Regions from separate parts of the Streptomyces sp. NPDC031379 genome, predicted to be linked through region 1. Evidence: riboswitches for the same ligand, from Rfam matches in the RefSeq annotation. Region 1 holds a riboswitch; each other region holds the start of a gene.

Region 1 (2,255 bases):
GACGAAGGAGATCACGCCGACGCGCGGCACCTCGTCGCCGAAGAGGGAGAGGATCCGGACCTCCGGCACCTCGGCCAGGCCCTCGCGGACCGTGCGGACCAGGTACTGCTCACGGGCGACGAGGGACTCCCAGCCGGCCTCGGTGAGGGCCTTGCAGGCCGACGCGATGGAGTGGGCACCGATGACGTTCGGGGAGCCGGCCTCGTGGCGGGCGGCGCTCTCGTGCCACTCCACGTCCACTCCCCCGTCGGTGCGCCGGGTGACCTTGCGGCTGGCGCCGCCGCCCGCGAGGTACGGCTCGGCCGCCCGCAGCCAGTCGGCGCGGCCGGCCAGGACACCGGAGCCGAAGGGGGCGTACAGCTTGTGCCCGGAGAAGGCGACCCAGTCGACGTCCAGGTCGCGGATGTCCACCGGGTGGTGCGGGGCGAGCTGGGCGGCGTCGAGGACGATCCGGGCGCCGTGCGCGTGGGCCGCGGCGGCCAGCTCACGCACCGGCCACAGCTCGCCGGTGACGTTGGAGGCGCCGGTGACGCAGACCAGGGCCGGGCCGTGGCCCCCTTCGGTGGACGCAGTGCGGTCGGCCAGCGCCCGCTCCAGGGTCTCGACGGCCTGCCACGGGGTGCGCGGGGCATCGAGGTAGGTGACCTCGGCGTCCTGCCAGGGCAGCAGGGAGGCGTGGTGCTCGGTCTCGAAGACGAAGACCTGGCAGCCGGCCGGGAGAGCGCGGGCGAGGAGGTTGAGGGAGTCGGTGGTCGACCGGGTGAAGATCACCTGGTCGCTCTCCCGGCAGCCGAGGAACTCGGCGACCGCCTTGCGGGCGTTCTCGAACAGCTCGGTGGAGAGCTGGGAGAGGTAGCCGGCACCCCGGTGGACGCTGCCGTAGTAGGGGGCGTAGGCGGCGACGTCGTCCCAGACCCGCTGCAGGGCGGGGGCGCTGGCCGCGTAGTCGAGAGCGGCGTAGGTGACTTCGCCGCCCGTCACGAGCGGGACGGTGACATCACGGCCCAGAACGGGCAGAGGGGCACAAACGGTCTGGTCGACGGCAGCGGTGGAGACAGACATGGGGAACTCCCGTGAGGACGTACGCGAAAGGCGCGTACGGAAGAAAGGTGAAAGGGGGGTGCGGAGGCGGGGCTCTGCGGCCCTATCGCATTCGCTTGCTCACGGAAGGCTCCCTCGTACGACCAGGACCCCTGGGTTCGAGGGGTCCGCGCTTGCCGTAGACCTCGCTGCCTACGACCTGGTCTTCACCCGGGGCACCCCGCCACGGACGGAGGGTTGCCGGACAGTCGGCCGGGGCCTCATGACTGTCACTCATGACCTGATACGGGAACGTACGCGAAATGATCGTCGTCCCGCAACCCGTGTCCGGATCGCGGGACGATCGACGGTGTCGTCAGGCGTTGCTCGCCGCCACCCATCTCTCCAGCGCCCGCTTGGCCGCGCCCGAGTCGATCGACTCCCGCGCCTCGGCCATACCGGCGCTCAGCTGGTCGGCGAGGGGTGCGTCCGTCGGCCGCAGAGCGGCGAGCGCGGCCGCCGAGTTCAGCAGGACCGCGTCCCGCACCGCGCCCTGCTCGCCGTCCAGCAGACGGCGGGCGACCTCCGCGTTGTAGGCAGCATCGGCGCCGCGCAGGGCGTCCACGGGGACGAGGTCGATGCCCACGTCCCGCGGGTCGAAGGTCTCCTCACGGACCTCGCCGTCGCGGACCACCCACACCCGGGAGGTGGCGGTGACGGTCAGTTCGTCGAGGCCGTCGTCGCCGCGGAAGACCAGCGCGGAGTTGCCGCGCTCGGCGAGGACACCGGCCACGATCGGCGCCATGCGCGGGTCGGCCACGCCGACCGCCTGGGCGCGCACCTTGGCCGGGTTGGTCAGCGGACCGAGCACGTTGAAGGTCGTCCGGATGCCCAACTGGCCGCGGGCCGCGGCCACATGGCGCAGGGACGGGTGGAACTTCACCGCGAAGCAGATGGTGATGCCGGCCTCTTCGGCGACCTCGGCGACCCGCTTGGGGGTCAGGTTCAGATTGATCCCGAGCTTCTCCAGGACGTCGGAGGACCCGGAGGCGGAGGACGCGGCACGGTTGCCGTGCTTGACGACCTTCGCCCCGGTGCCCGCGACGACGATCGAGGACATCGTGGAGATGTTCACCGTCTTGGCACCGTCTCCGCCGGTGCCGACGATGTCGACCGCCGGGCCCGGCACCTCGATCACATTGGCGTGCTCGTACATCGTCCGGACGAGTCCGGAG
Region 2 (2,255 bases), on a different contig from region 1:
CGGCGGCTGACCGGTGAGGAGTACCTCGTCGGCGACCGGCTCACCGCCGCCGACATCGAGCTGTGGGTGACCCTGGTGCAGCTCGACACCGTCCACCGCTGTCACCTCGACGCCTCCGCCGTACACCGGATCGCCGACCACCGCACCCTGTGGGCCTACGCACGCCGGCTGGCCGCCCACCCCGCCTTCGGCCGCCACCTCGACCTGGACGGCATCTCCCGCCGCCACCACGGCCGTTGCCAGGGTCTGGAGGCCGCCGGCGCAGCTGTCCAGATCCTGGACTGGGTCGGCCACGCGGGGGATGCACCGGACGCTTTCCGCAGGTGAGAGCGGGCTCCGTACGTCCACTTCGCGGACGGCCGTTGACATTCGAACGGGCAACTGCCTTACTTACGGCTCAGAACGGTCATGAGCGTCAGCGCCAAGCCCTGGCTCGCTGACCGGCAACCCTCGCATCGCGGTGGGGTGCCCCAGGTGACGACCGGACCGGACGACGTTTTCGGTAAGCGCGAGGCCCCGCGGGGCCGGAACAGTGACAGGTGACGCCATGTACGCAGCTCCCAGGACGGCCGCGAGCCGCCCTCAGGGCTGCGTACCGTCGCGCGCCCAGCTCCTCGTCGCCAACCGCGCCGTCGATCTGCTCCGCGTCAACAGCGCACTGTGTACCGCACCGGGCTCTGCCCGCTGTCGGGGCTGACGCAAGCTTCCCAGCCCCCCGCGTCCGTCACGCACACCGTCCGTGTGGTGTGCCGTTGTCCGCCCAGCTCCCGGTTCCGCGCGTTCCCGTGTGCCACCTCGTGCCGCAGTGCCCCGTGCCGTAGTGCCGTCGTGACCCGCGCCCGCTCGCCGCCGTCCCGGGGTGTCCGATTCCGCCGGAGCCCGCCATGAGTGAACCCCCAGGCGCCGCCCTCTCCCTAGCCGAGGCGCCCGCCCCCGACGTACCGTCAAAACCCCTTACCGCACAACGGGTTCAGCCATTGCGCCGACCCGGCCGGTGGATCGTCACCGCCGTCGTCCTCGTGCTCGTCGCGCAGATCCTGCACGGACTGGTCACGAACCCGTTCTACCAGTGGGACCGCTTCCGCTACTGGTTCCTGCGCCCGGCCGTTCTCGACGGCCTCGTCGTCACCCTCGAAGTGGCCGCCCTGAGCGCCGTGCTGGGGCTGGCCGGCGGAATCGTGCTGGCGCTCGGCCGGCTCTCGGGCAGCCCGGTGCTGCGCGCGGTCAGCTGGACGTACACCTGGCTGTTCCGCTCCGTACCGCTGATCGTGGTGCTGATCTTCCTGTACAACTTCAGTGCCCTGTACCAGACGCTGAGCCTGGGTGTGCCGTTCGGTCCCGCCTTCGTCCGCTTCGACGAGTCCAAGCTCGCCACCGACATGGCCATCGCTGTCGTCGGCCTCAGCCTCAACGAGTCCGCCTACGCGGCCGAGGTGGTCCGCGGCGGTCTCCTCTCCGTCGACCAGGGGCAGCACGAGGCGGCGTCCGCGCTCGGCCTGCCCAAGGGCTACCAGTTCCGCAGGATCGTCTTCCCGCAGGCCCTCAGGTCCATCACCCCGAACTACGTCAACCAGCTGATCGGCCTCGTCAAGAGCACCTCCCTGGTGTTCTACGTGTCCCTGCTCGACCTGTTCGGCACGGTGCAGACGATGGGCAACACCTACCCCGGTGACGTCGTGCCGCTGCTGCTGGTCGCCACCGTCTGGTACCTGATCCTGACCAGCGCCGTGTCCGTCGTCCAGTTCTACGTCGAGCGGCACTACGCCCGGGGCGCCACCCGCACCCTGCCGCCGACACCGTTGCGCAGAGCCCGGGCCGGCCTGGCCGACCTGCGGGCCCGGCTGCGCAGGGAGGCCGCCGTATGACCAGCGCCCAGCTCCGCGAGAAGGCCGCCCCCGCCGCGATCGAGGTGCACGACGTCCACAAGTGGTACGGCGCCCACCGCGTCCTCGACGGCATCGACCTGACCATCCGCCCCGGCGAGGTCACCGTGATCCTCGGACCGTCCGGCTCCGGCAAGTCGACGCTGCTCAGGGTCGTCAACCACCTGGAGAAGCCCGAGATCGGCCACGTCAGCGTGGGCGGCGAACTGATCGGCGTGCGGCGCCACGGGGACCGCCTCAAGGAACTCAGCGAGCGCACCATCCTGGCCCAGCGCAGCCGGATCGGCTTCGTCTTCCAGAACTTCAACCTCTTCCCGCACCTGACCGCCCTCGACAACGTCGCCGCCGCGCCCGTCGCCACCGGCCGGCTGG
Region 3 (2,255 bases), on a different contig from region 1:
TGTCCACCGAGTAGGTGCGCGGCTCGAAACCGTCCTCGCCCCGCTCGAACTGGGTCAGGGCGGGCCGGACCAGATGCCCGCGGGCCAGCCGCAGCTGGGCCGTGCGGTAGATCGCCGCCGCCATCCGGCCGAGCGCCTGCCCGTCCTGGTGCCGGTGCTTGCGCACCCCCACGTCCACCTGGGCCAGCGCGTCCAGGCCCACCAGGTGCAGGGCGTCCACCAGCATGCCCAGCTCCACGCCGTAGCCGACCGGGAACGGCAGCTGTTCCAGCAGGGAGCGGCGGGCCGCGTACTCACCGCCCAGTGGCTGCACGAAGCCGGCCAGCTGGGGCCAGTGCATGTTCAGCAGCGGGCGGGCCATCAGCTCGGTGACCCGGCCGCCCTGCCCCGCCGAGCCCCCCAGCGGGCGGTCGTACATGCCCTTGACCAGGTCCACCCCGGGGTCGGTGAGCAGCGGACCGACGATCCCGGAGACGAAGTCCGAGGAGAACTCCCTCAGGTCCGCGTCGATGAAACAGAGAATGTCCCCGCCGGTGACGAGCAGCGATCGCCACAGGACTTCACCCTTACCGGGGACGGTGGGAATGCGCGGCAGGATGTCGTCGCGGTGGACGACCCGGGCGCCCGCGGCGGCGGCGACCGCCGAGGTGCGGTCGGTGGAACCCGAGTCGACGACGACGATCTCGTCGACGAGCGGGATCTGCTCCACGAGGTCGTGACGGACGACCGCGACGATGTCGCCGACCGTCTCCTCCTCGTTGAGCGCGGGCAGCACGACGCTGATCGTCTGCCCCGTGCGCTGCTTGGCGGCCAGTATCCGGTGGAGAGGGCGATCGGTCACGGACCAGGAGCGGGTGGCCAGCCAGCGCTCGACTTCTTCCAGCACGGTCTGCGGCTCCTCACTGTTCGTGATCACACGCGGTGACGCCGTGCGGCGCCTCTGTGATCCATCTCGCGGTTCGGACGACTATCTCAACTGTCCTGGCCTTCGGTTACAGTCTTGAACAACGCCGATGACCATCGCATGTCGGGGGTCACCGGCGTACACAACCGCATACAGCTCATCCAGAGGGGCAGAGGGACACGGCCCGATGAAGCCCCGGCAACCCTCCAGCCGGTTCTCGTAGATCAGAGCGCTCCGTTCTGATCGTCTCCGCGAGGCTCCCGGCTAGGGAAGGTGCCAAATCCGTCTCACGGCGAGATGCGTCGTGAGGAAGATGAGGAGAAAGGGCCTCGCCTCCATGGCTGTGCAGACAGTTGCAAGCACCAGCAATCCCGCCGTCGACCTCGGTCCCGCCGCCGCCCTGAGCTGTCGCGAGTGCGGTCACCGCGTGCCCCTCGGCCCGGTCTTCGCGTGCGAGGAGTGTTTCGGCCCGCTGGAGATCGCCTACGACTTCTCCGCCTACGACACCGAAGAGCTGCGCGCGCGCATCGAGGCGGGCCCCGCGAACATCTGGCGTTACGCGCCCCTGCTGCCCGTCCCCGCCGACGTGGCCGACAAGCCCAACCTCAACCCGGGCTGGACCAAGCTCGTCAAGGCCGACAACCTCGCCCGCGAACTGGGCGTCACCGGGGGCCTGTACGTGAAGGACGACTCCGGCAACCCGACGCACTCCTTCAAGGACCGTGTCGTCGCCCAGGCCCTGGAGGCCGCCCGCGCCTTCGGCTTCACCACGCTCTCCTGCTCCTCCACCGGCAACCTCGCCGGTGCCGTGGGCGCCGCCGCCGCCCGGGCCGGCTTCCGCTCTTGCGTGTTCATCCCGCACGACCTGGAGCAGGGCAAGGTCGTCATGGCCGCGGTCTACGGCGGCGAGCTCGTCGGCATCGAGGGCAACTACGACGACGTGAACCGCTTCTGCTCCGAGCTGATCGGTGACCCCGCCGGTGAGGGCTGGGGCTTCGTCAACGTCAACCTGCGGCCGTACTACGCGGAGGGCTCCAAGACCCTGGCGTACGAGATCTGCGAGCAGCTCGGCTGGAGGCTCCCGGACCAGATCGTGGTCCCGATCGCCTCCGGTTCCCAGCTCACGAAGATCGACAAGGGCCTTCAGGAGCTGATCAAGCTCGGTCTGGTCGAGGACAAGCCGTACAAGATCTTCGGTGCGCAGGCCGAGGGCTGCTCGCCGGTGTCCACGGCCTTCAAGGCCGGCCACGACGTGGTCCGCCCGCAGAAGCCGAACACCATCGCCAAGTCCCTCGCGATCGGCAACCCGGCCGACGGCCCGTACGTCCTCGACATCGCGCGCCGCACCGGC

What was found. Region 1 has a riboswitch for S-adenosylmethionine ahead of ACZ5CW_RS20845 (aminotransferase class V-fold PLP-dependent enzyme). Riboswitches for the same ligand answer to the same signal wherever they lie in the genome.
Region 2: another riboswitch for S-adenosylmethionine. It lies ahead of ACZ5CW_RS29865 (amino acid ABC transporter permease); the one in region 1 lies ahead of ACZ5CW_RS20845 (aminotransferase class V-fold PLP-dependent enzyme).
Region 3: another riboswitch for S-adenosylmethionine. It lies ahead of thrC (threonine synthase); the one in region 1 lies ahead of ACZ5CW_RS20845 (aminotransferase class V-fold PLP-dependent enzyme).

Annotation. Positions count from the first base shown of each region.
Region 1 is NZ_JBVIIT010000013.1:234,656-236,910, forward strand. Features, by position in the region: gene ACZ5CW_RS20845 (aminotransferase class V-fold PLP-dependent enzyme) at 1-1,062, opposite strand, end outside; SAM riboswitch class IV at 1,206-1,322, opposite strand; gene trpD (anthranilate phosphoribosyltransferase) at 1,397-2,255, opposite strand, start outside.
Region 2 is NZ_JBVIIT010000023.1:73,548-75,802, reverse strand. Features, by position in the region: gene ACZ5CW_RS29870 (glutathione S-transferase C-terminal domain-containing protein) at 1-327, shown strand, start outside; SAM riboswitch class IV at 405-515, shown strand; gene ACZ5CW_RS29865 (amino acid ABC transporter permease) at 885-1,865, shown strand; gene ACZ5CW_RS29860 (amino acid ABC transporter ATP-binding protein) at 1,862-2,255, shown strand, end outside.
Region 3 is NZ_JBVIIT010000001.1:136,926-139,180, forward strand. Features, by position in the region: gene ACZ5CW_RS00710 (glucosyl-3-phosphoglycerate synthase) at 1-886, opposite strand, end outside; SAM riboswitch class I at 1,059-1,224, shown strand; gene thrC (threonine synthase) at 1,242-2,255, shown strand, end outside.